3 regions of the Variovorax sp. 20P10.2.4 genome follow, and region 1 is predicted to be linked to each of the others. Evidence: predicted binding sites of a transcription regulator. Region 1 holds the regulator's gene; each other region holds the start of a gene.
What was found. The regulator sigma-54, encoded in region 1, starts transcription at its own class of promoters, with help from an activator protein. The targets are predictions, from matches to a motif close to TGGCANGNAANCTGCTTT.

Region 1 (4,256 bases):
GCGGCGAAGGGGAAGAACGCAAGTGATCGAAGCCGCCGGAACCCAGGAAGCCAACGGCGTGCCGGGCAGCCGCCTCGTCGCGCGCGGCCTGCAGAAGAGCTATGGCAGCCGCAAGGTGGTCAAGGACGTCTCGCTCGACGTACAGAAGGGCGAAGTGGTCGGACTGCTCGGGCCCAACGGCGCCGGCAAGACCACCTCGTTCTACATGATCGTCGGGCTGGTGCGCGCCGACGCGGGCGAGATCTCCATCGACGGCGAGCCGATCGCCCACATGCCGATCCACCGCCGCGCGCGCATGGGCCTGAGCTACCTGCCGCAGGAGGCCTCGATCTTCCGCAAGCTCACGGTCGAGGAGAACGTGCGCGCGGTGCTCGAGCTGCAGCGCGAGCCCGATGCCAACGGCCGGCCGCAGGCGCTGTCGAAGCAGCGCATGGAAGAGCGCCTGTCGGAGCTGCTGGCCGACCTGCGCGTCGACCACCTGCGCGATTCGCCCGCGCTCGCGCTGTCGGGCGGCGAACGCCGCCGCGTCGAGATCGCGCGCGCGCTGGCCACCCAGCCGCGCTTCATCCTGCTGGACGAACCCTTCGCCGGCATCGACCCGATCGCGGTGATCGAGATCCAGCGCATCATCAGCTTCCTGAAGGAACGCGGCATCGGCGTGCTCATCACCGACCACAACGTGCGCGAGACGCTGGGCATCTGCGACCACGCCTTCATCATCAGCGACGGCCATGTGCTGGCACAGGGCACGCCCTCGGAGATCGTCGACAACGCCGAAGTGCGCCGGGTCTACCTGGGCGAGCACTTCCGCATGTGATGACCCTCGTGCAAGTCATTTCCTGAGGGCATGAAACAAGGCTTGTCGCTGCGCGTTTCGCAGCATCTCGCGCTGACGCCTCAGCTGCAGCAGTCGATCCGGCTGCTGCAGCTCTCCACGCTCGAACTGAGCCAGGAGGTCGAGCAGATGCTCGACGAGAACCCCTTTCTCGAGCGCACCGCCGAGGAAGCCGCGCGCGAGGAGTTCGGCCTCGACGCCGCCGACACGCCCGCGCCGCGCGAGGACACCGAGCGCGAAGCCGAGAGCGACTACGCGAGCGCCGCGCCTTCGACCTCGACCACGTCCACCGAGACCACCTCATCGTCCGAGGCCGAACCGGCCCTCGACTCGCCCGAGCGCGAGCCCGACTGGGAAGGCGACGGCACCGTCGACATGGCGCCCGACGACAGCGAGTGGGGCAGCGACGCGCCCGCGCGCAACAACAGCAGCACCGGCGACGACGAGCGCGCCGATGCTACCGAACTCGCGCGCAGCCAGGAATCGCTGCAGTCCTTCCTGCACCGCCAGGCGTTGAGCCTGCGGCTCAACGAGAACGACAGCGCCGCGCTGCGCTTTTTGATCGAGTCGCTCAACGACGACGGCTACCTCGAGGATTCGCTGCCGGCGCTGGCCTCGGGCCTCGCGGGCGACGACAACGACCAGTTCGACGAGCTGGTGCACCACTTCCAGGTCGCGCTCGGTCTGCTGCAGAGCCTGGAGCCCGCGGGCGTGGGCGCGCGCGACCTCGGCGAATGCCTCGCGATCCAGCTGCGCGCGCTGGCCGACGAAGACGAAACCGAGGACGAGGAGCTGGTGCGCAAGACCGCGCTCGCCATCTGCAAGCAGCCGATGGAGCTGCTCGCGCGGCGCGACTTCAAGCGCCTGGCCACGCTCACGCGCACCAACGAGGAACTGGTGCGCTCGGCGCTGCAGATCATCGCGCGGCTCGAACCCAAGCCGGGCCGCCGCTTCGTCGATGTCGAGCGCAACATCGTCATCCCCGACGTGATCGTCACCAAGACCGGCCGCGGCACCAACGTGAAGTTCCGCGTCATGCTCAACCCCGAGGTGATGCCGCGGCTGCGCGTGCACGACATCTATGCCGGCGCGCTCAAGTCGCACAAGGGCGAGGGCAGCCAGGCGCTGTCGCAGCGGCTGCAGGAGGCGCGCTGGTTCATCAAGAACATCCAGCAGCGCTTCGACACCATCCTGCGCGTGAGCAACGCCATCGTCGAGCGGCAGAAGAGCTACTTCGTGCACGGCGAGCTCGCGATGCGCCCGCTGGTGCTGCGCGAGATCGCCGACGAGCTCGGGCTGCACGAGTCCACCATCTCGCGCGTGACCACCGCCAAGTACATGTCCACGCCCTTCGGCACGGTCGAGCTCAAGTACTTCTTCGGCTCGGCGCTGGGCACCGAGACCGGCGGCAATGCGTCGAGCACCGCGGTGCGCGCGCTGATCAAGCAGTTCGTCGGTTCGGAGAGCGTGAAGAAGCCGCTGTCGGACAGCCAGATCTCCGAGATGCTCAAGGAGCAGGGCATCGAGTGCGCGCGCCGCACCGTCGCCAAATACCGCGAGGCGCTGCGCATCGCGCCCGCCAACCTGCGCAAGGCCCTGTAGAAAGCCGCCGATGGCCCGACGCCTGCTGTCGCGCTGTGGGCTCTGGGTGTTCGCCATCGCGGCCGCGCTGCTGGCCGCCGGTTGCGCGACCTTGCCCGACGAGGCCCCGCGCGCGCCTACCAAGGCCATCGCCGTGTCGAAGGACACCGCGCTCGGGCGCATCGCGCTGGCCGCGCAGCCCGACCCCGACCTCAGCGGCTTTCGCCTCATGCCCGGTGGCGACTTCGCCTTCGACACCCGCATCCAGCTCGCGCGCCGGGCCCAGCGCACGCTCGACGTCCAGTACTACCAGATCGAGAACGACGAGACCGGCCGCTACCTGCTGCGCACCCTGCGCGACGCCGCGCAGCGCGGCGTGCGGGTGCGCGTGCTGATGGACGACCTCTACACCGCGGGCGAGGACGAGTTGCTGCGCGGCTTCGCGGCCACGCCCAATGTCGAGCTGCGCCTGTTCAACCCCTTCCCGGCCGGCCGCGGCAGCCTGCTCGCGCGCTTCACGGCCTCGCTGTTCGACTTCAGCCGCGTCAACCGGCGCATGCACAACAAGCTGTTCATCGCCGACGGCGCGATGGCCGTGGCGGGCGGGCGCAACATCGGCAACCAGTACTTCCGGCGCACCGCGGGCGAGAACTTCATCGACCTCGACACCTTCGTGACGGGCGCGCTGATCCCGCGCCTGGGCAGCCTGTTCGACCAGTACTGGAACAGCCCCTACGTGCGGCCCATCGAGTCGGTGGTGGCGAGCGCGCTGCCTGCCGACGAACTGCAGCGCCGCTTCGAGGCCGCCACCGGCCCCGACACCACGCCGCCGCCGCCGAAGCCCGCGCCCAACGACCTGCTGGGCTACGGCCCGATCGCCGAGGACCTCGACGCCGGCCGGCTCGGCCTGATCTGGACCACGGCCGAGGCCTATGCCGATTCGCCCGACCGCGTGATCGGCAAGACCGCCTCGTACGGCGGCGTGCCGCTGCTCGACGTCGACAGCGTGCGCTACAACGTGGTCGAGCAGATGCGCCGCGCGCGCAGCGAGGTGACCATCGTCTCGCCCTACCTGATCCCGGGCGCCGCGGGGCTCGAGGTGATGAACGAGATCCGCCGGCGCCAGGTGAAGATCAGCGTGGTGACCAACTCGCTCGCCGCCACCGACGAGCCGCTGGTGCACACCGCCTACCGCCGCTACCGGCCCGAGATGCTGCGCCTGGGCGCCGAACTCTACGAACTCAGCACCAACCGCACCCGCCGCAGCGTGCGGCTGGGCCTGTTCGGCACCTCGGTCGGGCGGCTGCATGCCAAGTCGGCGGTGATCGACCAGCGCATCCTGTTCGTCGGCTCGATGAATTTCGACCCGCGCTCCGAGGTCCACAACACCGAGATCGGCCTGTTCATCCGCAGCCCCGAGATGGCGCAGCAGGCGCTGAAGCTGCTCGAGGTGCTCAAGCAGCAGGGCGCCTACAGGCTGCGCTTCGCCGAAGGCAGCGACTCGCGCCTGGAGTGGATCAGCGAGGAGGCCGGCAAGACCACGGTGCTGAGCGAGGAGCCCGACTCGGGCTTCTGGGACCGCACCATGCTCGAGCTGCTGGCGCCGTTGACGCCGGAGAGCCTGCTCTAGGAATCGGCCTCAGGTCCCGCGCACCGCCGACCACACCAGCCGCAGCCCCAGCAGCCCCATCACGCCGCCGGCCGCGCGGTCGATCCAGGTCTTGTAGCGCAGGTAGGCCGAGCGCGGCGCCGCCGACGACAGCGCGAGCGCGACGATGGCGTACCAGCCGGTCTCGATGCAGAAGATCACGGCCGGCACCGCGAGCGCCAGCACCAGCGG
Region 2 (6,622 bases), on a different contig from region 1:
GCTCGGCGATCGAGAGCGTGTCGACGCGGCGCATCGGGTCGATGTCGAAGCCCAGCGCCGAGGCCTTGTTGCGGATGTCGCGCGCGATGTCGCGCAGCCGCTCGCCATGGCTTCGGAACTCGGCCGAAGGCGGGGCGGTCAGCAGGATGTTCTGCGCCACGGTGAAGGGCCGCACCAGCTTGAAATGCTGGTGGACCATGCCGATGCGCTGGCGCGCCGCATCGCGCGGGCCCGCGAAGCGCACCGCGTTGTCGTCGACCAGCAGCTGGCCCGCCTCGGGCGCATAGAGGCCGGCCGCGATGTTCATCAGCGAGGACTTGCCCGCGCCGTTCTCGCCGAGCAGCGCATGCACCTCGCCCCAGCGCGCGGCGAAGTGCGCGTCGGTCAGCGCCGCGAAGCCGTCGAAGGATTTGCGGATGCCGGTGAGTTCGAGCGCGTTGGGCATGGGGGCGGAATTCCTCGCGGCCTACTTCTGCGTGACCACGCCCTTGACGAACCAGTCCATCTTCCAGAGGTCGGCATCGGACAGCACGGCGCCCTTGGCCACGCGCTCCTTGCCGTCGCGGTCGGCCAGCGGGCCGGCGTAGATCTGCTTGCCCTTCATGAGCGCGTCGCGCTCGGCGGTGATCAGCGCGGCCTTGTCCTTGGGCACGGCCGGGCCGAAGCCCGCGATGTCGGTGCCGCCGTCTTTCATCGAAATGAAGGCGCCGTACTCGGCGGGCTTCCAGTTGCCGGCCATGATCTTCTTGAGCTCGGGCGTCAGGAAGCGGTCCCACACCCAGACCGAGGAGCACAGCGTGGCCTTGGGCGCGAACTGGCGCAGGTCGCGGTGGTGGCCGGTGCCGTAGACGCCACGCTCCTGCGCGACGATCTGCGGCGTGGGGCTGTCGACGTGCTGGCCGATCACGTCGGCGCCCTGGTCGATCAGCGCGGAGGCGGCGGCGCGTTCCTTCACGGGGTCGTTCCACGCGCCGGTGTAGATCACGTTGACGGTGGCGTTGGGGTTCATCTTCTGCGCGCCGAGCGCGAAGGCGTTGATGGTCCAGTTCACCACGCCGAAGGGATTGGCCGCGACGAAGCCGAGCTTGCCGCTCCTGGAGGCCGCGCCTGCGGCCATGCCGCACAGGTACTGGCTCTCGTAGGTGCGGCCGTAGAAGGATTCGAGGTTGCGGCCGTTGGTGGTGCCCGAGCCGTTGAGGAAGGCGACGTCGGGGTACTTGGCGGCCAGGTCCTTGAAGCTGTCGGAGTAGCCGAAGGCCGTGCCGATGACGATGTTGGCGCCGCGCTGGATGAACTTCTCGGCCGCGGGCTTGATGGCCGAGGCGTCCTCGGGCACGTTCTCGACGAACTGGATCTTCTGGCCGAGTTCCTTCTCGATCTTCACGCGCGCCTCGTCGAAGGCCTGGGTCCAGCCGCCGTCGTTCTTGGGGCCGAAGTAGAGCATCGCGATCTTGGGCTTGTCCTTGAGCGTGAAGCCGTCGGCGGCGACCGCGGGCAGCGCCGCGAGGGACGCTGCGCCCGCCGCGAAGGTCAGGGCGAGACAGGAAACGGGAGTGCGCGGCATGGAGCAACCTTTCGAGAGAGGCATGGCGGAAGGGGCCGGAGAAAGAAGAAGGAGAGCGAGCAGGCGCGAGGAGGCCGCGGGCGCGTCACAGCATGAAGTTGATGCGGAACACGTTGCCCTCGGGATCGAGCAGCACCGACTGGTACCAGTCGTAGTAGGTGCGGTAGGGCGCCTTGACGAGCGTGGCGCCGGCCTCGAGCGCGATCGGCACCATCCGGTCGACCTCGTCCTGGCTGTCGACGTCGATGTTGAGCAGGAACTTCACGCCGCGCGTGTCGGAGAACTCGGCGAGCTGCAGCAGTTCGTAGGCATCGAGCGCGTTGAAGCCCAGGCTCGACTTGCCGGTGTCGAGGCCGCGGAAGATCGGCGAGCGGATCGCCTCGATCTCGGGGAAGCCGAACACGCGCTGGTAGAAGCCGCTGAGCGCGACCACGTCCTTCGCGAAGATGTTGACGTAGGACAGGTGGGCCATGTGCTCTACGCCGTCACCTTGGTGCCGCCGAAGGTCGTCTGCTTGACGAACTTCGAGGTCAGGTGGTCGCCCGAGGAGATCGGCGCGTACTTCGGTTGTTCGCCGGGCGCGAGGCAGCTCGGCAGGCACTCGACCATCGCGTCGTAGTTGGGCTGGTGGAAGAACACCAGCGACTGCCGGCGGTTGGTGCTCGCCACCTCGAAGGGCGGGTTGATCACGCGGTGCAGCGTCGACACCCACTGGTCATTGGTCCACTGCATCATCAGGTCGGCGATGTTGACGACCAGGCCGCCCTCGACCTGCGGCACGTCGACCCACTGGCCGGCCTTGTTGAACACCTGCAGGCCCTTGTCGTCGGGCAGCACGATCGTGAGGCTGCCGTAGTCGCTGTGCGCGCCCGCGCGCAACTGGCCCGGCAGCGGCTGCTCGCGCTGCGGCGGATAGCTCAGCACGCGGAACATGCTGATGTGGCGGTCGATCTTGTCGTCGAAGAAGCGCTCGGGCAGCGCGAGGCCGAGCGCGAACACGCGCATCAGCGAGCGCGAGAGATCGCTCATCGCCTCGAAGTAGCCCTCGTAGGCTTCGCGGAAGCCCTCGATCGGCGGCCAGCTGTTGGGTTCGAAATGCGGACCGGCCGCGGGACCGCGGTGGTAGTCGTCGTCGGGCACGTTCGAGGGGCCGATCGAGAACGACTCCTTGAGGTCGCCCGGTGCCGCTTCCTCGAGGCTGTACGACAGGCCTTCCTCGCCGACCGCGCTGTAGCCGCGCACCGCGTCCTCGCGCGGGCGGTCGACCTTGCGCTTCTCGGCCAGGGGCAGCTCGAAGAAGCGCCGCGACAGCGAGGCCACGCGCGCGATCAGCTCGGGCGCGATGCCGTGGTTGGTGATCACGAGGAAGCCGATGCTGCGGCAGGCTTCGTCGACTTTGTGCGCGACCTCGGCCTTGCCTTCGGCGGTGCCGGCGAAGTACGGCGCGAGATCGATGATGGGAACGGACAGCAGGGTCATGGCGAATGGCTCCATGGGCTTGGCATGCCTTTCGCCATGCAACGTCTGTGCCAGTTGGACCAAATGGACAAATCGCTTTCGTCGCGTCAGCATGGTGCGCCGCGAGGCCTTCGGAACACCGGCGCGGCGCGGTGCGATGCACGCGGCCTTACAGTGGTGCGCGTTCCGAACCAACGACCGATGACGATCGACGAAGACAGAAAGAGCGAGGGAAGATGCCGAAGACCAAGGCGCTGGCCGCGGCCAGCCACAGCGAGAAGCCGAGCCGCAAGCCCGCCGTGCGCAGCGCGTCGGCGGTGAACCGGCGGCTGCGCCAGATCGAGAACAAGCGCAGCGCGATCCTGGGCGCGGCGCTCGGGCTGTTCTCGCGCTTCGGGCTGCACGGTACCTCGATCGACCAGGTGGCCGCGCGCGCCGACGTGTCGAAGAGCAACCTGCTCTACTACTTCGCGAACAAGGAGGAGCTCTACGTCAACGTGCTGCGCGACCTGCTCGCGCTGTGGCTCGAGCCGCTGCGCGGCTTCAGCGCCGAGCAGGATCCGCGCGAGGCGATCGGCGACTACATCCGCCGCAAGCTCGTGATCTCGCGCGACCGGCCCGATGCCTCGCGCCTGTTCTGCCTCGAGATGATCCAGGGCGCGCCGCTGCTGCGCGACGAGCTCGATCGCGAGCTGCGCACGCTGGTGGAGAAGAAGTCCGAAGTGATCCGCGCCTGGGTCGAGGCCGGCAAGCTCGCGCCGGTCGATCCGCCGCACCTGATCTTCGCGCTGTGGGCGATCACGCAGCACTACGCCGACTTCGGCGTGCAGGTGCAGGCGCTGTCGGGTCACACGCTGGAGGACGAGGGCTTCTTCGAGCGCACCGTGGAGAACGTGCAGCGCATCGTGCTGCAGGGCATCGAGCCGCGTTGAGTTCGCGGCTTCAGTGCGGCGGCGCCGCGATCTCGTGATAACGCCGATCGAAGTAGATCAGCCCCTGCGCCGCGCCGCCGATGGCGATGGCCACGGCTTCGCAGAACAGCACGTCGTGCGTGCCCGCGCTGGTGGCGTGCATCACGCGGCAGTCGAAGGAGACGGCCGCGTCCTCGAGCATCGGCGAGCCGGTGGCATCGCGGCGCCAGCGGCCGGCGGCGAAGCGCTCGTCCATCGGCGTGCGGCCGCCGAACAGCGCCGACAGCGACTGGTGGCCCGCGGCGAGCACGTTCACGCACAGCACGCCATTGGCCTTGAAGGCCGGGTACACCGAGGCCGAGCGGTTGAGGCACACGAGCAGGGTCGGCGGTTCGTCGGTCACGCTGCAGACGGCCGAGGCCGTGAAGCCGGCGCGGCCCGCGGGACCGTCGGTGGTGATGATGTTGACGGCCGCGCCCAGTCGCGCCATTGCGTTGCGATAGTCGCTTTTCTGCAGGCCGCACGGCAACCCGGCGGGCGTTGGAATGGAGGCCATGGCGTGTTGCATGCCGGGTGCTTTCAGGCCAGCACGCAGGCCTCGTCGAAGCCCAGGCGCGGCAGGCGCCCGAACAGCTTCGACGCGTCGCCGTGGCCGAGGTTGATGAGGAAGTTGACGGTCCAGTCGCTGCCCTCGAAGAAGGCGGCGTCGACCTTGGCCTTGTCGAAGCCCGACATCGGGCCCGCGTCGAGCCCGAGCGCGCGCGCCGCCAGCAGCAGGTAGCCGGCCTGCAGGCTGGCATTGCGAAAGGCCGTCTCGTGTGCGGCCTCGGGGCTGCCGGTGAACCAGCTGCGCGCATCGGCATGCGGGAACAGCGTGGGCAGTCGGTCGTAGAACCTGCGGTCCCAGGCGGCGATGACGGTGACGGGCGCGCTCATCGTCTTCTCGAGGTTGCCCTTGGACAGCGCGGGCGCGAGCCGAGCCTTGCCCTCGGGCGTGCGCACGAACACGAAGCGCGCGGGCGAGCAGTTGGCCGAGGTCGGGCCGAGGCTGGCGAGCGCGTGCAGCTGGCGCAGCTGCGCGTCGGACACCGGTTCGTCGGTCCAGCCGTTGTGGCTGCGCGCGGCCGTGAAGAGCAGCGCGAGCGCCGCGTCGTCGAGCGAAGTGGAAGTGGTCATGCGATGGCGGCGGGTGTGGCGACCCGCGAGAGGAAATCGAGCAGGCCGCGGTTGAAGGCCTCGGCCTCGGTCACGCTGTGGGCATGGCCGCCATGCGCGACGAAGTCGAGCGTGACGTCACGCAGGCCGTCGGCCAGGTGCTGCGAGCAGGTCCAGGGCACGAGCACGTCGTCCTTGGCGGCCGCGATCAGCACAGGCGCGGCGATCTCGCCGAGACGTGCGGCCACGTCGAAGGCGCGCAGCGCGCCGATGCGCGCGCGCATGTTGGCCTCGCCCGGAAAGTGCGCGAAGGCATGGTCGACCTCGTCGGCCACGCGCTGCGCATGCTCGGCGGCCCAGGCCGCGGGGTACAGGAAGATCGGCTGCGCCTCGACATAGGCGCGCGCGCCGCAGGCGCCGAGCAGCGCGAGCCGTGCATCGAAGCAGCGCGCCGAATGCGGATTGGGTCGGGCCCACGCGTTGACGAGCACCAGGCTCGCGATGCGCGCGGGTGCGTCGAGCGCGAGCTGCAGGCCCACGAGGCCGCCGAGCGCGTGGCCCGCGAAGTGGCACTGCGCGGTGTGGGTGGCATCGAGGATCTCGAGCACGTCGCGCGCCATGTCGGCGATCACATAGGCCTCGGGCAGCGTGGCGGGGCTGCGGCCAGTGCCGCGCTGGTCGTAGACGATGACGCGGTGGCCCGCGGCGACCAGCGCGCCGAGCTGCGGCTGCCAGAAGCCGGCCGAGCCGCCGAGGCCCGACGACAGCAGCACGGTGGCCGCGGCGTCGGACGCGCCGTGCACCTCGTAGTGCAGGGGGCTCATCGAGCTCAGGACTTGCGGCCCACGTGCGCGATCGAGGCGATCTCGATCAGCGCGTCGGGCTTCACGAGGCCGCACTGGATGCAGAAGCGCGCCGGTTTGGTGCCGGGGAAGAACTCGGCATAGACCGCGTTGATCTTCGCGTAGTCGGCCCAGTCCTTGATCATGATCTGGTTGAAGGTCACGTCGTCCATGGTGCCGCCCGCGGCTTCAACCACGCCCTGGATGGTGGCGAGCACATGGCGGGCCTGCGCGGCGGCGTCGCCGACATGGACCACGTTGTTGTCCTTGTCGAAGGGCAGCGTGCCCGAGACGTAGAGCACGCCGTCGGCGAGCGTGCCAGGCACGTAGGGGGCGAGCGGCACGCCGGTGCCGGGCGGGATGATGGCTTGCTTGGGCATGAAAAGACTCCTGGAGAAAAGAGGATCAGGCGGTGGCCGCTTCGGCCGGGGCGGGTTGCGGCAGCGCGGCCGGCGCGAAGCTGCGGCAGAAGTGGTCGACCGAGGAGACCCAGCCGAAGAAGGTCTCGACGTTGTAGACCGAGGCCTGCTGGATCGCGGGCCCGCCGAGCTCGTGCGTGGCGTCCTCGAGCATCACGGCGAAGTACTCGAGGTGGAAGGCGTCGCGCAGCGTGGATTCCACGCAGACGTTGGTCGCGATGCCGGTGAACACGAGGTGGCGAATGCCGCGCGAGCGCAGCGTGCTGTCGAGCG
Region 3 (10,165 bases), on a different contig from region 1:
ACCGGAGTACACAGCTGCGACCACCTTGGGGCCATGAAAAAAGGAAGCCACCATCTCGGCGTTGAGCCTGTCGTGCCCTTTAAGATCGACATCTACTGGGCGTACAACTTCGAAGTCGTCGACCACGAACACGAGCCACTGCGGCCGACCTTGGGCAAGAACAAATACTCCATATGCGCACGCAATCAATTGCAATAAAAACATCACCAACAAATCAATAACCAGCTTTTTCTTATCCTCTTTATACAAAACAAACGTAAGCGCTGGCCCGAGCACCAAATTCACCAGCGCCAAAACGCCAAAAACTTTTACAACCTCGGCCGTTTTCTCTAGTGGGTGGGGATACCACAATAAAAACACAAAGAAATAAACAACCGCCAAGAAAACAGATGAGTACGTAATCTGCCAACCGACAGCGCTCAGCTTATTCTTGACAATAAAACTCATCATGGAATCTCAGCGCCTGCGCTTTTTTCCGCCATTTTTTTCGCCTTTTCTATAAGGTCGCGGCATCTGGAAGCATCCTCGCCAGAAGAGGCCTTGCAATATTTTTCGAGAATCAATGCAGGGTCTTTTTTAAGCCGCTCTTTTTTTGAATAAAACAGTGGCTCCAAGCTATCGAAAAGATCTTGAGCATCCCTGTCTCGTCCAAGCGCAAGAAGAATTGCCACTCTCGGGTAAAATAAGGCAATTTTTTCACTTTCAGCCAAATACCACTCAGCGATCTTGCTATATTTAAGTGCAGAGACGGCATCGCCCTTAAACATCATCAGCCCAAGCGCATAATCTCCGTATACACCTGCAATGCCAATTTTTGGGACAGGCATGCCGAGTACTTTTCGTTCTCCATCTTTCATTTCATGGAATTTTGGAAGAGCGAACATTATCCCTCGAAGATAATCAAGGCTTTCGGGATCCCCTTTTCGCAGCAACAGGTTTGCATAGATAATTTGATCGGGAACATCTAGCCCTCCGTCCCTTTCCCTCACGAAATTAATTTCTTTTTCCACCAGATCGGCTCGACCTGCCTTGAGCGCTCCATACATGTAATTGTATTGAGCAAAGAAAAAATTGGGATGTTTATGATACGCCCAATTCCAAAGCCGAAGATCGGAAGACCATATGGGCAGGACTGTATACGTTGTGAGGAGAGCTATAAAAATCCATCCCGTCGCGGCAACCAAAAGCCATCGATTTGCAAATTGACCTCTCAAGCCGGTGAATTCGATCAGCGACTTATAGTCCACCAACACCATCGAAATGCAAAAGAATGCCAATGGCGCCGTCAGAAATCTTTCGTGCCCAATATTTCCTCCTGTGCTCAAAGGAATGAAGTGAAGTACAGGAAGCAGACAAAACATTCCGGCCCCAAAAACCCATGCAGCCGGGCTTTTGTTCCTTAAACACTGAAGGGACAGAAAAAGTAGCGCGCCGACGACAAGAACGCTCGCTACCATCTCCGGAATGCCATGTGGTTTCAGCTCGTAGGCGGGATGCAAAGGGTTGATCGAACTGAATGGAAAGAAAATCTTCACAGCATAAAACTTCAGCGCTTCGAGTGGAGTCAATCCTTGAATTATTACGTCGCGAATATATTCGACCGACATGGTGCTGTGATATATCCCTCCTGCGGAATTTTTGCGCAAAATAACATATGCCCCAAAAATCACGGCCGACAACAGCAACAGGTACCGATTTTGAATGAGCACTTCCTTGGCAAGACCGTTGCGCCCCATCCACGAACGCCCTTTCCCTTGGATCGCGAGCCAAATGCACAACAGCACCATGGGCAAGACTGCGCCCAACTCCTTGCTTAAAAGGGCTCCCGCCATCAAAGTGACTGCGAAAATCGAACGCGGCAAACTCGGAGAGCCGGGTTTATAGGTATAAATCGCAATCGCCGCCAGAATGAAGAATGTTGACATCAAGTCGAATCGACCCGCAACCCAAGCTGTCGTCTCCACGAGCGCCGGATGAACTGCATAAACAACGCCAGCTAAAAAAGCTAGTGATGTGCAATGTTGCCGCCTCAATTGCATCAAGAGCTGTCTGCAAACATAAAATACGAGCCATACATTGCACGTATAAATCAAGAGATTAATTACATGCGACACCAGCGGCTTTTGACCAAAAATATGGAATTCGGCATATAAAGTCAAGAACACTAAGGGTCTGAGGTAGCTTGTACCTGGGAGCACTGGTTCTGCAAGCAACCTCCAGCTGAGAGCATCATTTAAAAGCGCTGACTTGTCTAAAAAGAGCAGGTTGTCGTCCCAGACGTACTCAAAACCCAAAACCTGCCAATAAAGTGCAACGCTTAACAGCGGCAACATTATTGTTGCCGCAAAAAATTGGTGGCTTTTTACCCATTGACATAGCGCCTTCATCTACACTCCCATCTCTTCATTTTGATTCTTGCAGTCCAAGGTTATTTGCACTTACGCCAGTAAAGCAAAAAAAAAGCAAGCCCTTTCGGGCTCGCTTTTGATCAAAGAATTCAAATCTTTTATCAGGGCTTGCAAGCGTTCGGCAGGTATTTGACTTCGATGGAGGAAGTACCAGCCACGCCATCAACCGATGCAGTGCCACAAGCCCAGGTGCTGCCACCATTGGCCGTTACAAACGTCAGGGTGCCACCGCTGGCCTTACCCGCCGTCATGCCAACGGTAATCGTACCTGCGGGATAGGCACCACTGATCGAATCGGCAACGGTGCTGTACTTACCGATGAGGTTCGCATTCAGCTGCCCTGCGGAAGGCGTTGCCATTGGCGAGACGAGCAGCGTGGGCCAAGCATTCTTGTCCGCGCCGTACTCGGCCAGCGGCTGCTTCAGGCCACCGCCAAGGGTCACGGCCTCGGTCACTTGACCACGGGTCACGTAGTCCTGATAAGCCGGCAGCGCCACAGCCGCCAAGATACCAATGATCGCCACAACGATCATCAATTCGATAAGGGTGAAACCCTTCTGCACATTGCGTGCGATGGAACGACGGTTCATTTCACTAACTCCAGGTTGGTTGGGTTGGTTGTCACTCCCGGGAGTCCTCCCCCCGGAGCGTGGAACCTTCCGCAGCATCCGTGCCACCCGTTTTGCCGCCCCGTCAGCGACCTAACGCGTCACCCCTGACCACATTGGCGTTACTGCGTGTGACAGAAGATGTATCAAGATGCGACACATGGTGACAAATTTGTCATGCCATCCCGGCCGCGCGGCCGGGCTCAGAAGGTCAGGATGCCGTCCGCCTTGAGCCAGCGGATGTCCCGCTGCGCGAGCCCCGGGACCTGCCGGCCGGCCAGCGATTCGATCTGGCTCATGATCTCCTCGGTTTCGGCCGGCTTGGTGTGGGTGATGTAGATCGGGTAGTCCTTGCCGGGCTCGATGTGAGCCAGCTCGTCGGCCAGCATGGTGGGCGACAGGTGCAGGCTGCGTTCCGCCAAGGCTTGTTCGCGGTTGCTGAAGGCGGTCTCGATGACGAGCATCGCGACCTCGAGCGCGTTGACGCGGTCCCAGAACGGCGCGTTGCGCTCGGTGTCGCCGCTGAAGACCCAATGGGCACCGCCGTCGGCACGGCTCACGGCGAAGCCGCAGGCGGGCACGGTGTGCACGGCCGGCAGCACCTCGATGCGCTTGGGCGTGGCGCTGCCGAGCAGCAGGGTCTGGCCGACGGCGATGTCGTGGAAGGTGACGAAGGGCGCCTCGGGACTCGGGATGCTCTCGAAATCGGGCCAGATGATGTTGTTGAAGACATGGGCGCGCAGCGCCTCGATGGTGGCGCGCAGCGCATGCACGCGCAGCGGCCGGGTGCGACGGCCGCCGACGGCGTCGAGCATCAGGGGCAGGGCGGCAATGTGGTCGAGATGGCAGTGCGTGAGCACCATGTCGTCGACGCCGGCCATTTCTTCGAGGGTGAGATCGCCGACGCCGGTGCCGGCATCGACGAGCAGGTCGGTATCGACCAGGAAAGAGGTGGTGCGGCAGTCTTTGGCGATGGCGCCCGAGCAACCCAGCACACGAACCTGCATTGTGAGAGACCCCTTGTCTGTGTCTGTCATTTGGTTTCGAACCGGGTCGCACCGTCCCACGACGGGTCGTGGGGACGCAACGCCATCGAGGCTAATCTCTGCGCGTAGAGCTGGTAAAGGACTTTTTTGGCATCGGCCACGAGGAGGGGGTCCAGCAAGTTTCGGCCCAAGGCCCAGTCTTGGCGCCGGTAGGCGGCCAGCACCTCGGCCCAGCGTTCGAGCCGGTGCGCCTCGCGCACGGCGACGACGTCGGCTTCGTCCAGGGCGACGGCCAGCGGCGTGAACACGGCGACGGCCTGGGCTCGGCCCTTGACGAACACGCTGTCGAGCTCCTGCCAGACATAGGCCGGCGCGAACTCGCGCGTGCCACCGCTGGCGACGATCTCGACGCCGTAGTGGCCACTGAGGCCCTCGAGGCGCGAGGCCAGGTTGACCGCGTCGCCGACCACGGTGTAGCTGCGCCGCGCGGCCGATCCCATGTCGCCCACGCTCATGACGCCGCTGTTGAGGCCGATGCCGATGCTGATCTCGGGCCGGCCGATGGAGCGGTGGATGCGGTTGAGGTCCTGCACGGCCTCGGCCATGTCGAGCGCGGCATTGACGGCGAGGCTGGCGTGGTCGGGCGTCTCGAGCGGCGCGCCCCAGAAGGCCATGACGCAATCGCCCATGTACTTGTCGACGGTGCCGCGGTGCGCGGTGATGACGTCGGTGAGGCGGCTGAACACGGTGTTGAGGAAGGCCTGCAGCTCGGCCGGCGACATCTGCTCCGAGAAGCGCGTGAAGTCGCGCATGTCGCAGAACATGACGGTCATGGTCTTGCTCTCGGCGCGCATGCTGTAGTGACCGGGGCGCTCCAGCATCTCGTCGACGAGCTGCGGCGGCACGTAGGTGCCGAAGAGCTGCACGAGGCCGCGGCGCGCGCGCGATTCGACCAGGTAGCCCCAGCTCATGTTGAGCAGGAAGGCGAGCGCGACCATGGCCAGCGTCGAGGCCAGCGGCAGCACCAGGCCGTGGGCGACGTAGAGCCAGGTGTTGAGCCCGACCAGCAGCGCGGCCACGGCCAGCATGAAGGCCACGGCGCGCAGCGCGGGCAGCAGCGACAGGCCGATGGCCAGCGCGATGCCGGCGATGAACACGGTCAGCACCTCGTAGCCGGGCGCGTAGTCGGGCACGGCGAGCAGGCGGTCGTCGAGCAGCGCCGAGACGATGTTGGCATGCACCTCGACGCCGGCGAAGGAAGGTGCCGCGGGCGTGGCGCGCAGATCCTGCAGGCCCGGCGCGGTGGCGCCGACGAGCACGATCTTGTCCTTCAGCTCCTCGGGCGCGAGCCGGCCCTCGAGCACGTCGGCGGCCGCCACGTAGCGGAACGAGCCGCCGCGGCTTCCGCCCGGGCCGCGGAACGGCACCTGCACGCTGGCGTTGCGATCGACCGGCACGCGCAGTTCGCCGATGCGCAGCGACTCGAGCTGCGCGACCGGACTGTCGGGCACCAGTGCGGGCACCACGGGCGGCGAACCGTTGGCGAGCCGGTAGACGGCCAGCGCGAGCGACTCGTAGTAGCCGGGCCGGGCCTGGTCGCCGTCGTAGCGTGCGATCAGCGGCACGCTGCGGATCACGCCGTCATCGCTCTCGCCGACCAGGGTGTTGAGGAAGCCCCCGCTGGGCGCGGCCTGCGCGAGCACCGGCAGGCTGGCGCCGAAGCCGTTCCAGTGCGTGGTGTAGCCCTCCTTCGCGGGCAGCGCGTCGGCGGGCCACAGCGGCGTGGCGGGCAAGGCGCCGCGGGCGCGCGGCGTTTCGGCCTGCGTGAAGTAGTAGCCGAGCGCCACGGGCCGACCGGCGAGCGTGCGCGCCAGCACGGCATCGTTGTCGAGCGAGGGCGCGAGTTTCTCGACCTCGCCGGCGAGCCCCGGGATGCCGCGCAGCGGGCCGTCCGCCAGCTCGCGCAGCCGGTCGATGCCCGAGCTGCGATCGGGCTCGACGAACATGACGTCGAAGCCCACGACCTTGGCCTGCTGGTGCGACAGCAGCTCGGTCGCGAGCCGCGCCACCTTGTCGCGCGGCCACGGCCATTGCCCCTGGCGCGCGAGGCTCGCGTCGTCGACGTCGACGATCACGATGCGCGGATCGAAGGTGCCCGGCATGGTGGCGCGCAGGCGCACGTCGTAGATCAGGTGGTCGAGGCGCTCGAGCATGCCGGCATGCCAGAGCCCGGTGGCATGCGCCAGCGCCAGCAGCACGGGCAGCAGGGTGACGGCGATGCGCGCCCAATGGCGCCGCAATGCACTCATGATCGACCGGAACCGGGGTCGGAATCGGGGCCGGTTCGCCGACGGAAGACCCGCGGCTCAGACCCGTGCGAACTGCAGGCGCAGGGTGCCGAGCTCGAGCAGGTCGCGCTCGTGCAGCGCGACGGCCTCGACACCCAGCGGCTCGCCGTTGAGCAGGACGGCACCCATGACGCTCGCCGCCACGTAGCCCTGGCGGCGGCGCGTGACCACCGCGACGGCAACGCCGGGCTTGCCGACGGTGGTGACGACCTTCTGCAGCGGCAGGTCGTGCCCGGCGTTCTCGCCGGCCAGCACGCGCAGCACCGGCACGCCGAGCTCGACCAGCGCGCCCGATTCGGTGGGCGCGGCGGACAGCGGAATGGGGGCGGAAGACTCGGTGCCGACGACGACCTGGACCGGCGTGCCGGCCGCGGGCGCGACGCTGCGCGCGCGGTAGTGGATGCGGCAGCCGCCGACCTCGATGACATCGTTGTCCTTGAGCGTCCGCTTCTGCACGGCCACTGCATTGACGTAGGTGCCGTTGGTGCTGTTGAGGTCTTCAATTTGGACATCGCCACCGCGCAGGGTCAGAACGGCATGCTCGCCGCTCACCGCGAGATTGTCGACCACGATGTCGTTGTAGGCGCGCCGCCCGAGGGTGGTACGGTCCTTCGCGAGCGTCACTTCCCGAATGACGACACCATCGATCGAGATACTCATTCTCGGCACTGCCGACTCCCTGATTGCAATTGTCGCGGGGCCGACGACGACGCGGCGGATGCATCCGCCGCCCCATCGCCTGCGTCAGGCCGCCGCGCGTGGCAGGCTGGCCCGGGCCAGGATGACAGAAATGTTATCCCGTCCGCCATTTTCGTTGGCGATGTTTGCCAAAAGTGATACCTTGGACTCAATACCACCGTCTTGTCTCGTCAGAAGCGTGAAAAGCTGGGCGTCTGGGACCATTTCGCTGAGCCCGTCGGAGCACAGCATATAGAGGTCGTCGGGCCTGGCCGTGTGTTCATGCATTTCCAGCAAGACTTGGGCCTCGACGCCGACGGCGCGGGTCACGAGATTGCGGTTGGGCGAGGACAGCGCTTCCTCGGCCGTGATGGCGCCGGCATCGAGCTGCTGCTGGCGCAGCGAATGGTCGCGCGTGAGTTGCTCGAGCTTGTCGTTGCGCAGCCGGTAGCAGCGCGAGTCGCCGATGTGGCCCACCATCACGCGGTGCGGCCCGAAGGCGGCCAGGACCAGCGTGGTCCCCATGCCCTGCAGGTTGGGATTGGTCAGGCTGCCGTCGAGGATGGCGGCATTGGCCTCGTCGGTCGCGGCCTGCAGCGCGCGCCGCACGACGCGGGCCGGCGCCTGCGGACCGGCCTGCACGTACCAGCGCCGGAAGTTCGCATGCACCAGCGACACCGCCATCGCGCTGGCGACTTCGCCGCCCTTGTAGCCGCCCATGCCGTCGGCCAGCACCGCCAGCCCGAGCACGGGATCGACATGGACCGCGTCCTCGTTGTGGGCGCGCACGCGGCCGACGTCGGTCAGCGCCGCGAACTCCCACGAGAGCGGGGGACGGGTCGAGAAGAGGGAAGTGCCGACACCTACCATGGTCGCAAGTGTCGGCGAAGCGGCAGCCCGGTGGTGGCTTCCGCCGTCAGTGCTGCGCCGCGGCCGCGTGGGCGCGCCGCTGGAGCAGCTTGCCCACCGCCACCACGAACAGCGCACCGGCCGCGGCAGCGGCGTAGTGCAGCCAGGGGTTGGCCGCCAGCACCTCGCGCAGCGACACGTCGCTCACGATGGTCTCGCCACCGACCCAGCCGATCAGCGCCGCGCCCAGCATCACGATGATGGGGAAGCGCTCCATCAGCTTGATCATCAGCGTGCTGCCGAAGATCACGAGCGGGATGCTGATCGCCAGGCCCAGCACCAGCAGCACCATGCTGCCCTGCGCGGCGGCCGCCACGGCGATCACGTTGTCCAGGCTCATCACGAGGTCGGCCAGCAGGATGGTGCGCACGGCCGCCATCATGCTGCCGTACTCCTTGGAGTCGCCGTCGCCCTCGTCTTCCTCGCCGAGCAGTTGCAGGCCGATCCACAGCAGCAGCAGGCCGCCGACGATCTGCAGGTACGGCAGCGCCAGCAGCTTGGCCGCCACCACCGTCAGCACGATCCGCAACACGACGGCCGCGCCGGAGCCGAAGAGCACCGCTTTTTTCTGCTGCTCGGGCGGCAGCGAACGCGCCGCCATGGCGATCACCACGGCGTTGTCGCCCGACAGGATGATGTTGATCCAGACGATCTTGATCAGGCCGATCCAGAAGTCCGTGCTTTGAAGAAGTTCCATGTCTCTGATCCCGCTTTGTTTTTGTGAAAAAAACGCCCGCAATCGGATTGCGGGCGTCTTGTTCTTTCTTGCGCGTGTGAGGTCTCTTTACGGACCTTGCTGGGCGCGAACGCCGTGGCTTACAGCTTGCCCTTGAGCAGCTTGGCCAGTTCCGAGAAGTTGCGCGTCACGGTGAAGCCGCACTCTTCCATGATGGAAAGCTTGGCCTCGGCCGTGTCGGCACCGCCCGAGATCAGCGCGCCGGCATGGCCCATGCGCTTGCCGGGAGGCGCGGTCACGCCAGCGATGAAGCCGACCACCGGCTTCTTCATGTTGTCCTTGCACCAGCGGGCGGCGTCGGCTTCGTCGGGACCGCCGATTTCGCCGATCATGATCACGGCGTCGGTTTCGGGGTCGTCGTTGAAGGCCTTCATCACGTCGATGTGCTTGAGGCCGTTGATCGGGTCGCCGCCGATGCCGACTGCCGACGATTGGCCCAGGCCGATCTCGGTCAGTTGCGCCACGGCTTCATAGGTCAGCGTGCCCGAGCGGCTCACGACGCCGATGCGGCCCTTGCGGTGGATGTGGCCGGGCATGATGCCGATCTTGATCTCGTCGGGCGTGATCAGGCCGGGGCAGTTCGGGCCGAGCAGCAGCGTCTTCTTGCCGCCGGCTGCTTCCTTGGCCTTCATCTTGTTGCGCACTTCGAGCATGTCGCGAACCGGGATGCCCTCGGTGATGCAGATCGCGAGGTCGAGGTCGGCCTCGACGGCTTCCCAGATCGCGGCCGCGGCGCCTGCCGGCGGCACGTAGATCACCGACACGGTGGCGCCGGTCTGCGTGGCGGCTTCCTTCACCGAACCGAAGATCGGGATGTTGAAGATCGACTCGCCGGCCTTCTTCGGGTTCACACCGGCCACGAAGGCGTTCTTGCCGTTCGCGTATTCCTGGCACTTCTCGGTGTGGAACTGGCCCGTCTTGCCGGTGATGCCTTGGGTGATGACTTTGGTGTCTTTGTTGATGTAGATCGACATGACTCTGTTCCTTAGGCCTTCTTGACTGCTGCCACGACCTTCTGGGCCGCGTCCGCCATGGTGTCGGCGCTGATGATCGGCAGGCCCGAGTCGGCCAGCAGCTTCTTGCCTTCGGCTTCGTTGGTGCCCTTCATGCGCACGACCAGCGGCACTTGCAGGTTCACGGCCTTGCAGGCCGCGATCACGCCGGTGGCGATGGTGTCGCACTTCATGATGCCGCCGAAGATGTTGACGAGGATGGCCTCGACATTCTTGTTCTTCAGCATGATCTTGAAGGCTTCGGTGACCTTCTCGGGGGTGGCGCCGCCGCCCACGTCGAGGAAGTTGGCCGGCTCGCCGCCGAACAGCTTGATGGTGTCCATCGTGGCCATCGCGAGGCCGGCACCGTTCACCAGGCAGCCGATGTTGCCGTCGAGCGAGATGTAGGCGAGGTCGAACTTCGAGGCTTCGACTTCGGCCGGGTCTTCCTCGTCGAGGTCGCGCAGCGCGACGATCTCGGGATGGCGGAACAGCGCGTT

Region 2: the regulator sigma-54 is predicted to act here: its motif matches at 3,079-3,096, upstream of AC27VN_RS27405 (isopenicillin N synthase family dioxygenase).
Region 3: the regulator sigma-54 is predicted to act here: its motif matches at 3,067-3,084, upstream of AC27VN_RS04535 (pilin).

What each region holds. Positions count from the first base shown of each region.
Region 1 is NZ_JBZAYE010000595.1:22-4,277, forward strand. Features, by position in the region: gene lptB (LPS export ABC transporter ATP-binding protein) at 23-817, shown strand; gene AC27VN_RS33765 (RNA polymerase factor sigma-54) at 848-2,437, shown strand; gene AC27VN_RS33770 (phospholipase D family protein) at 2,448-4,046, shown strand; partial or broken gene AC27VN_RS33775 (LysE family translocator) at 4,056-4,256, opposite strand, start outside.
Region 2 is NZ_JBZAYE010000376.1:373-6,994, reverse strand. Features, by position in the region: partial or broken gene AC27VN_RS27420 (ATP-binding cassette domain-containing protein) at 1-445, opposite strand, end outside; gene AC27VN_RS27415 (BMP family ABC transporter substrate-binding protein) at 467-1,564, opposite strand; gene AC27VN_RS27410 (VOC family protein) at 1,650-2,036, opposite strand; gene AC27VN_RS27405 (isopenicillin N synthase family dioxygenase) at 2,042-3,043, opposite strand; gene rutR (HTH-type transcriptional regulator RutR) at 3,259-3,954, shown strand; gene rutF (NADH-dependent FMN reductase RutF) at 3,965-4,489, opposite strand; gene AC27VN_RS27390 (malonic semialdehyde reductase) at 4,513-5,109, opposite strand; gene rutD (pyrimidine utilization protein D) at 5,106-5,912, opposite strand; gene rutC (pyrimidine utilization protein C) at 5,918-6,310, opposite strand; partial or broken gene rutB (pyrimidine utilization protein B) at 6,336-6,622, opposite strand, start outside.
Region 3 is NZ_JBZAYE010000026.1:2,899-13,063, reverse strand. Features, by position in the region: gene tfpZ (TfpX/TfpZ family type IV pilin accessory protein) at 1-450, opposite strand, end outside; gene AC27VN_RS04540 (hypothetical protein) at 447-2,387, opposite strand; gene AC27VN_RS04535 (pilin) at 2,510-2,998, opposite strand; gene AC27VN_RS04530 (3',5'-cyclic-nucleotide phosphodiesterase) at 3,220-4,023, opposite strand; gene AC27VN_RS04525 (CHASE2 domain-containing protein) at 4,050-6,311, opposite strand; gene AC27VN_RS04520 (FHA domain-containing protein) at 6,369-7,019, opposite strand; gene AC27VN_RS04515 (Stp1/IreP family PP2C-type Ser/Thr phosphatase) at 7,095-7,898, opposite strand; gene AC27VN_RS04510 (TerC family protein) at 7,945-8,634, opposite strand; gene sucD (succinate--CoA ligase subunit alpha) at 8,754-9,647, opposite strand; gene sucC (ADP-forming succinate--CoA ligase subunit beta) at 9,659-10,165, opposite strand, start outside.